DNA from 4 places in the Halobacillus naozhouensis genome. Region 2 is predicted to be linked to each of the others. Evidence: riboswitches for the same ligand, from Rfam matches in the RefSeq annotation. Region 2 holds a riboswitch; each other region holds the start of a gene.
What was found. A riboswitch is a leader RNA that binds a small molecule or an ion and turns the genes downstream of it on or off. The one in region 2 is predicted to bind S-adenosylmethionine.
Positions count from the first base shown of each region.

Region 1 (2,204 bases), 640 kb from region 2:
GTAAATCAACACCGATCTATCAAACCTCTTCGTTTACTTTTAAAGACCTGGATCATTTAGAAAGTTACTATGAAGGAGAGACGGCTTTTTCTTATTCGCGAGAGAACAATCCTAACACAGAAGAATTAGGACAGGCAGTGGCAAATCTCGAAGGAACGGAGGCAGGCGTTGCCGCATCTTCCGGTACCTCTGCCATTTTAGCTGGAATTCTTGCTGTTGTTCAGGCGGGGGATCATATTGTAGCTGCTGAAGATCTTTATGGAGGAACCTATAACTTGATTACTAAAGAGCTAACCAGCTTTGGTATTGAGGTTACAGTCGTATCTTTTGCTGATCAAAAGGCAGTTGAGCAGGCTATTCAGGAAAATACGAAACTACTCTACACTGAATCAGTATCTAATCCATTTTTAAGAGTAGAAGACCTGGGGGGACTTGTAAAGATTGCCCGCAAACACGGCTTATTCACAATGGTCGATAACACATTTGCAACGCCGTATTTACTTCAGCCTTGCAAGCAGGGAATCGACATAGTTGTTCATAGTGCTACGAAATACATTGGCGGCCATAGTGATGTTACGTCAGGGGTAGTAGCTGGCAGCAAGGAAATTATGGAGCAGGCGAAGCGTAAAGTGATTTCTCTTGGGGCAAATTTAAGTCCTTATGAAGCCTGGCTGACCCAAAGAGGGGCAAAGACACTAGCTCTGAGGATGAAACAGCAGTCAGCCAATGCAATGGAAGTGGCTGAATCCCTACAGCAGGAGGAACTCGTGGAACGCGTTTATTACCCTGAGCATGTCTCTGAAAATGGACATGGAGCGATTGTTACGATCGAACTTAGCAGGGAAATAGATATTGAAAAGTTCTTTCGGTCTTTAGGGTGGATCCAATTAACCCCAACCCTTGGAGGAGTGGAAACAACGGTTTCGTATCCCATCAAAACTTCCCATCGAACACTGACAGATGAGGAGAGGAACAAGATCGGCGTCAATGATTACGTTGTGAGATTGTCGATCGGGATAGAAGATCCAGCAGATATGGTGTCTCAATTTAAAGAATCGATTACTGGTTCTGTAAAATAATATTCAAAAATGATTGACTTTTCTAATTGTTGTACTTTATAATTCATAAACATAGCCAAATTAAATAGTAAGTACTCTTATCAAGAGCGGCAGAGGGAATAGGCCCTGTGAAGCCCGGCAACCTTCAAACATCGGTTTGAAAAGGTGCCAAATCCTACAGATTTTCGAATCTGAGAGATAAGAGGAGGACCCGTTTATTCAAACCCCTCTTCTTATCGAAGAGGGGTTTTTTCGTATAGAAAATGTCCTGTTCCGAGCCTTCCTGAAGCCCTCTTGTCATTAAAATTCAACCCATTATTTGAGGAGGATGTAAACATGACAAACTCATTTGAAAGTTACGATCTAAGTACAATTTCCCTGCACGGTGGTCAATCTCCGGACCCTACGACTGGATCAAGAGCCGTTCCTATTTACCAAACAACTTCTTATGTATTCCACGATACAGATCATGCACAGAGCTTATTTGCTCTTGATGAACCAGGAAATATTTATTCAAGAATTGGTAATCCGACGGTAGATGTTTTTGAAAAACGGATGGCGCTACTTGAAAATGGGGTTGCTTCGGTAGCTACAGCTTCAGGGATGTCAGCGATTGCACTATCCATCTTAAACTTGGCTGGCTCAGGTGATGAAATTGTTGCAGCTTCGAATTTATATGGAGGCACCTATAATTTATTCGCTAATACTTTGCCGCGATATGGGATTAAAGTTAATTTTGTTGACCCTGAGGATCCTGAGAACTTCCGCAAAGCGTTAACAGACAAAACGAAGGCTGTATTCGCCGAGACCATTGGAAATCCAAGCTTGCATGTTTTAGATTTCGAAAAAGTTTCTGCGATCGTCCATGACCATGGCGTGCCGCTTATTGTTGACAACACATTTGCTACACCTTATTCCTGTAAACCGATTGACTTTGGAGCTGATATCGTTGTTCATTCGGCTACGAAGTGGATTGGAGGACATGGAACTGCCATCGGTGGAGTGGTAGTTGATGGGGGAAGATTTGATTGGGCGAACGGCAAATTCCCTGTTTTCACCGAGCCGGATGAGAGTTATAACGGCATCCGTTATGCTTCAGATTTTGGGACATTAGCCTTCGTAACTAAATTACGTGTTCAGTTGTTA
Region 1 is NZ_CP121671.1:324,753-326,956, forward strand. It holds gene P9989_RS01850 (trans-sulfuration enzyme family protein) at 1-1,079, shown strand, start outside; SAM riboswitch class I at 1,154-1,263, shown strand; gene P9989_RS01855 (PLP-dependent aspartate aminotransferase family protein) at 1,395-2,204, shown strand, end outside.
Region 1: another riboswitch for S-adenosylmethionine. It lies ahead of P9989_RS01855 (PLP-dependent aspartate aminotransferase family protein); the one in region 2 lies ahead of ssuE (NADPH-dependent FMN reductase).

Region 2 (2,204 bases):
AGTAAACACGGCTTGTTCCAGCTGGAGATAGGATTGTTCTAACTTCACAATATCCTGCTGCCCCCTCCTATAAGCTGCGTAATAAGCAATATCCACTTCTAAGGCCTGTCGCAATTCCATAAGATCAATCATGTTAGCCGACTGTCCACGAATAAGGGCTTGGAGCTTATTCATAATATCTTCCACGTTATTTATTAAAAGATAAACACCACTTCCTTGCCTGATTTCAACGATACCGGACGACTCCAGCACACTGTATGCCTCTTTCACAGAGGTCCTCGATACAGACAATCTGGAAGCCAGCGTTCTCTCTGAAGGCATTTTCTCCCCAGGTAAAACTTCCCCCCTTTTAATACAATTTTTGATTTGTTCTACGATCATGTGATAGACACGTTTTTTTCTAACGGGAGATCCGTTCATTTTCTCGACCCTTTCATAAATTATTGGACAGGGTAAGTGGATGGTCCAGTTTAGTTTACTAGGTGACTTTTCAGAATTCAATGATTATTTAGAACCTTTTACGATACCTGTAATAAGTCACATAAGTTTCTGATTTTAATCTTTTTTCTGATTATTCATTGACAATAACAGTGAGTTCATATTACGATTAGACTCAAATTAAAAATTCTTATCCAGAGAAGCTGAGGGATCTGGCCCTGCGAAGCTTCAGCAACCTCTGACTGCTGTCAGGAAGGTGCTCCGTCCAGCAAGATTTAATTCTTGGGAGATAAGAGCGGAATGAACCGTTAAACCCTCTTTTCTCATTACAAGAAAAGAGGGTTTTTATATGTGTATGGATATTTTCCTATGAATGAAAGCAGCACATTATGATTTAATAGAAAGGAAGTTGTCATATGAGCGAAATCGTATTATTGTCAGGCAGCCCCTCGGAGCAGTCTAGATCAGAAAAGGTTTTAGATTACTTAAATCAATTGGTAGTTGAGGAAGGGTTATCTACAACGAAAATTTCAGTTCGTAGTGTTTCGCCTGAGGATTTATTTTATGCCCGTTTCGATAGTGAGGCAATTGGGGAAATTGCGGAAACGATCCAACAAGCAAAAGGTGTCATCGTTGCTTCACCCGTATATAAAGCGTCCTACTCTGGAATCCTTAAAGCCCTCATCGATCTATTGCCACAGGATGTCTTAAAGGATACGCCCGTTCTTCCCATTATGAGCGGCGGCAGTAAATCTCATTTACTCGCCATTGAATACGCGCTTAAACCTTTGCTGGCTACGTTAAAGGGACAAAATCTTAAAGGTGTTTATTTACTGGATGATCAGATTGATAAGTCTAAACCTTCCCGTCCAATTACCGATGAGGACTGTGACCAACGCTTGCAGAAACAGCTCGGTTATTTTCTTCAAATTATTCAGAAGCAGGTCCCCCTAACATTATAAGCAACGATCTTGTAGTTCCGGCCGAGGTGAAGGAGGGCTCTGTAATCACTTTTTTTAAAAAAAGGAAAAACACGTTCACTGGCTGTGAACGTGCTTCCTTCTTTTCACTAAAAGTGACTTGGTTATTTTCTTCCTGTCCAATACGCCCCCTCATCGATATGAACAAACGGAATATCCGTATCCACTTCCCCATGGATCCGATCCAATTCAAGGGCTTCCCCATTGAGCCACTTGCCAAAGTCAAGCTCAACAGGCTCGGTGTCTCCTCCAAGCGCAAACCACGTTTTCATTTCTTTTGGCAAATAACCAGATGTATGAATGGTTCCCGCCCAATTCCTGTATTGCTTCGAAAAGACTCCTTTATCGGTATCATTCATCAATCGAAATGCATCATAGGCCCCAGCAAGCTGACCACGCTGGCTATTTATCGATTCCATCCGCCTCATGGAATCGGCAAGATGGTTACGATTTTCTTTTGTCAGGATTTCAAAATGATTCGTACAGACGTTGGCTTGACGAACCTCCACTCCCCGAGGAGAAGCTTCAATAACATAGGTTTGATCACTTTTGCCAAAAACAGTGTAGCTGAACGAATGACGATGGGGAATTTCCTGAAGCATGGCTACAGCTTCCTCGACCGTCGCACAAGATTCTAGCACGAGCCTGCCAATCGCACAGCAGATAAATCCATCTCCGGGCTTTTTTCGGTGCATGAAATTGTAACCGAGCGTCAGTCCTTTTTCATTCATCCCATCCATTCGTCCGGTAATGCGCTGAGTGGGACCAGCAATAGCATAGCCTGTG
Region 2 is NZ_CP121671.1:967,606-969,809, reverse strand. It holds gene P9989_RS04995 (FadR/GntR family transcriptional regulator) at 1-381, opposite strand, end outside; SAM riboswitch class I at 626-734, shown strand; gene ssuE (NADPH-dependent FMN reductase) at 855-1,400, shown strand; gene P9989_RS04985 (C45 family autoproteolytic acyltransferase/hydrolase) at 1,523-2,204, opposite strand, start outside.

Region 3 (2,204 bases), 480 kb from region 2:
AGGTGCGGAATTGACATGGTTAAGATCCACCTATCATTCCATGTATGGGGAGATTGGATCGAGCTGGACATTCGAAGGTGAAGTATTCACCTATAATGTTTCTATTCCGGCAAATACTACTGCTACTGTTACCTTGCCTGGTGCAGCTTCACCGGTCAAAAATCAAAAGCTTTTTTTGGAGGCCATCGGTGAATATCAGTTTTCTGGAGAAAATGTTATTGTTCACATCGGTTCAGGTAACTATAAATTTCAATATGAGTATAACGTTTTAGAAGGCTCTCTTTGATTCAGTATAAATAGAAGGAAAAGAAATCATATACCATGGGCGGCATGGTGTAAGAAAAACATGAATTGACAAAAGACTATGTCTAGATAGTTCACATAATTTTAAGAAAAATAAGCTTATCTTCTTATCTAGAGAGGTGGAGGGACTGTCCCTTTGAAACCTCGGCAGCGGGACTAATGTAGTTCATTAGAAACTGTGCCAACTCCAACAGGTGCGTATGCACTTGAAAGATGAGGAGAGTCGGTTTTCTATTTAAATTTGAAAGCCCCCCTTCTAATTTTTCGAGAAGGGGGGCTTTTTTGTGTAGACAGGGGGATAAGAAATATAAAATGTCGATACCATAACATTTTAATTACAGCTCATAGATAGAGTTCATCCCCGGCAATAAACCCTAACACGCGGGGTTTTTTTTGATTTTATAGCAGGAAAGACGACGTTCGATCAGCCAACAACACCCTTGTACAGATTAGAACACGACAAAGAGGGGGATAGAGGGAATATCATGCCCTTAAAGGAGTGTCGAGATGAAGAATCGGAATAAACTCCAAAATAAAAAGAAGTACAAAAACATGTCAAAAAGAGAGAAATGGCACCGGGTTTACTCAAACCTTTGGGTTACACCCATTATTTATGCAGGGTTATCACTATTGCTTTTTGTCTTAACCGTGTGGGCAGATCTGAAGATGGAGTTTGGCAACATGATGCCTTCGATTCTAAGTGCAAATTATCAATTGACCAAAACCATATTAAGTACTCTAACAGGAGGACTTTTATCATTAAACTCCTTTACCTTTTATGGTGTGTTAACAGCTCTAACGACCTTCGCCGGCCAATATTCTCCAAGGATACTAAAGAATTTTATGATGACGAATGTGACACAGCGAACGCTTGGGATTTTTAACGGGAGCTTCCTATATGTATTGTTTTGTCTATTATTTCTTAATGGGGAAACAGCTTCCCAATATTCCTTGATTCCAGTAACAGCTACATTTCTGACAGCTTTATGTTTAGGAACATTTGTTTTTTTTATTAATCACATTGTCACCTGGCTTCAAGTATCAAATATGACGAGTGATATGAAAAGGGAATCCATTGGAATTATTGAAAGTTCCTTGCTTAATGAACTCGAACCTTACAGGGTAGAGGATGAAGCGACAATAAAAGGCCAAATCCCGGAATACCAGGGACACCAAATAAGTATTGATTCTTCTGGCTATTTACAAACTATGGATTTTATTCCATTGATTGAGGAAGCTTGTAAGGATGATCTCATTATTCGGCTAGAGTACAAAGTTGGGAATTTCGTCTTTGGCTCTACACCTTTGTTAACCTATTGGAAGAAGAAAGAAAAAACAACTATTGATGAATTTAAATATAAAAATATGTTTCATATAGGAAAGGGCCAAACAGAAATTCAGGACATTGAGTTCAGTATCAATAAATTCGTGGAAATCGCTATTCGGGCTTTGGGTAATGATGACCCCAAAACAGCCACTGATACTATTTATGAGATTGGGGATTTACTTATAAACATTTCTCAGAAGGCAAAATTCACTCCCTATTTAACCGATAAAAATTATGACCTCCGTCTTATTTTACAGAATCTCGATTTTGAAGATTATTTATATATCGGGTTCGCCTCTATACGGCATTATGCAAGGGATAACGTAGTCATTACCGTTGAGTTACTTAAAGTCCTTGATGCGATTGCACGAGCAGTGAGTAAACGAGACGACCAATCTGTCTGGGAATTTGCCGTATATACGGCAAGTGGATTCGAATATGAATACATGCATCACCTAGATAACAGAAAATTTTATGATGGGCTTTTTAATATCGCAAAAACAACAGGGAATGAAGAAGATTACAATAATATCATTGAAGAAATATTAAAACACGAAGAACGCTCCCCTAGAGA
Region 3 is NZ_CP121671.1:489,318-491,521, forward strand. It holds gene P9989_RS02690 (glycoside hydrolase family 78 protein) at 1-286, shown strand, start outside; SAM riboswitch class I at 408-523, shown strand; gene P9989_RS02695 (DUF2254 domain-containing protein) at 811-2,204, shown strand, end outside.
Region 3: another riboswitch for S-adenosylmethionine. It lies ahead of P9989_RS02695 (DUF2254 domain-containing protein); the one in region 2 lies ahead of ssuE (NADPH-dependent FMN reductase).

Region 4 (2,204 bases), 370 kb from region 2:
GGCCTCTATGAAACCAGTTATAATTAACAAAATGGAAATCCACTTGGAAATTTGTCTACTCGCTGAAGACTTGTGCTTCCTTCTCCAGTAATTTCCGATTAATCCAAAACAAAATGTCAGGGTAAAGGCAGCGACAGGAACAATTACCCAGAAGGTGACAATGTGAATCAGAGTGTCAAGGTAAAGCTGCTGCAAAGAGATCCCTACCCCGACTATGGCTCCAACTGTTACCTCACTTGTGGAGAGCGGAATGCCAATCATGTTCGTAAAAAATAATGTAATGGCCGCTACAGACAAGATAATGACAGCCGCCTGAACAGTCAGCAGTTCTGATGCTATGAGCCCCTTTCCTATCGTTTCCACTACCTCTCCGCCCCACAAAGCACCAAGCAATCCCCCCACCCCGCTTAGGAGAAGAGCTGTTCGTTTCTTCTTGATAACTTGAGCTCCATAAGCAATTCCCATCGTTGCAGCTGAACCACTTGCCCCGACATTAAATGCAAAAAAGCAAGAAACGGCCAGCCCTATAATGATCAGGGTCATGAACGGGAGTCCTTAGGAGATCCGGTGTGCAGACCACATTCTGTTTTAGCAAATCCTTGCCATCTGCCTGAACGATCATTAGGATCCTCTGAAGGGGACGTGCAAGGCATACAGCCGATACTGGCGTATCCTCGATCATGAAGTTCATTGTATGGAAGGTTACGAGTACGAATATGCTCCCATACGTCCTCCCAGGTCCAGTGAATGAGTGGACAAACTTTGATCGAGCGAAAACGGTCATCTTTGTTCACAAAGTTTGTTTCACTTCTGCTTGGAGATTGCTCGCGTCTTAACCCGGAAATCCAAGCCGTTGCTCCGTTTAAAGCGTCTTCAAGCGGTTTAATCTTCCTAATATAACAACATTTATCAGGATTTCGATTCCACAATTCATCGCCATGCTTACTGGCTTGTTCCTGCAACGTTAAGTCCGGTTTTTTCATCGTAATCTGCAAATCTGGAAATCTTTCTTTAATTGCATTGATGAGATCATAAGTCTCTTGAAAGTGAACATCCGTATCCAGGAATACAATGGCTGCATCCTTTTTCACCTGAGAAATCAAGTCGATTAATACAATCCCTTCTGCACCAAAACTGCAGGCATAGACAATATCATCATAAGAACGATAGGCCCATTGTAAAACCTGGAATGCTTCTTGTTTATGATCTTTTGTGATGCGATCAGGGAAAGGATTTTCAAAAGCAGAGTCATAGGTTACTACGTTATTAGTCATCGTTGAATCCTCCTCAAAAGAAACAGTTAGTATTTGTGAAAAGCAAAGAAAAAAGGCAGCACTGCTCTACTCTAACAAGCAGCACTACCTCTAGTTGTCTAGTCAGCAGTATCATCATTAAATTAAAAAAATCCTCTTCTTAAACAGCAATAAGAAGAGGATTTCAGACAACGGGATCCGTCTCTTCTTATCTATCAAGCTAATAGCTTGTTGGAGTTAGCACAGTACTATGACTAGTCTGTTGCCGAGGTTTCGTCGGGCCAAGTCCCTCCACCCCTCTGGATAAGAAATTGATTTAATTTTGTTACTGGAAAATATACAACAAGTATTCGATCCTGTCAAAGAGAATTTGTAAAATTTATTGCCATTTAAATCCTAAAACCCTTTATTCAAAGTGATTTAGTCGGGTTTAATAATTTTTAAATTCTTTTGACAATTACCCTTGATTCCTTGTTTTTTTTCGTGTAATGTAAGTCGCAACATCTGAAACAAGATTTCAAATCGAGTACTAGATGATTTACAGAAGTCATAAACTAGGCTAGAAGAATTCAACAGAAAGACATAAAGTTTACTCTTGAATCCATTGTTCATTTGATGTAAAGTAAGCAATTATAAATACCAAAAAATTACATATGTTTTCTTATCTAGAGAGGTGTAGGGACTGGCCCGATGAAACCTCAGCAACCACTGGTATTACCAGTATGGTGCTAAATCCAGCAAGTTATTTAAACTTGAAAGATAAGAAGAAGCATTAAGTATCTTAAAGTCTTCTTCTTACAGAAGGCTTTTTTTATTTTTATAAAAGGAGAATGCTCATGTCTACCTCACGTACGGAAACAAAGTTAGTTCATACAGGCAAAAACAATCTGGATGCTACAGGAGCCGTTAATGCTCCCGTCTATTTCTCAACTGCCTACCAACATCCTGGCA
Region 4 is NZ_CP121671.1:600,213-602,416, reverse strand. It holds gene cysP (sulfate permease) at 1-543, opposite strand, end outside; gene P9989_RS03190 (phosphoadenylyl-sulfate reductase) at 540-1,274, opposite strand; SAM riboswitch class I at 1,459-1,563, opposite strand; SAM riboswitch class I at 1,912-2,019, shown strand; gene P9989_RS03185 (methionine biosynthesis PLP-dependent protein) at 2,090-2,204, shown strand, end outside.
Region 4: another riboswitch for S-adenosylmethionine. It lies ahead of P9989_RS03190 (phosphoadenylyl-sulfate reductase); the one in region 2 lies ahead of ssuE (NADPH-dependent FMN reductase).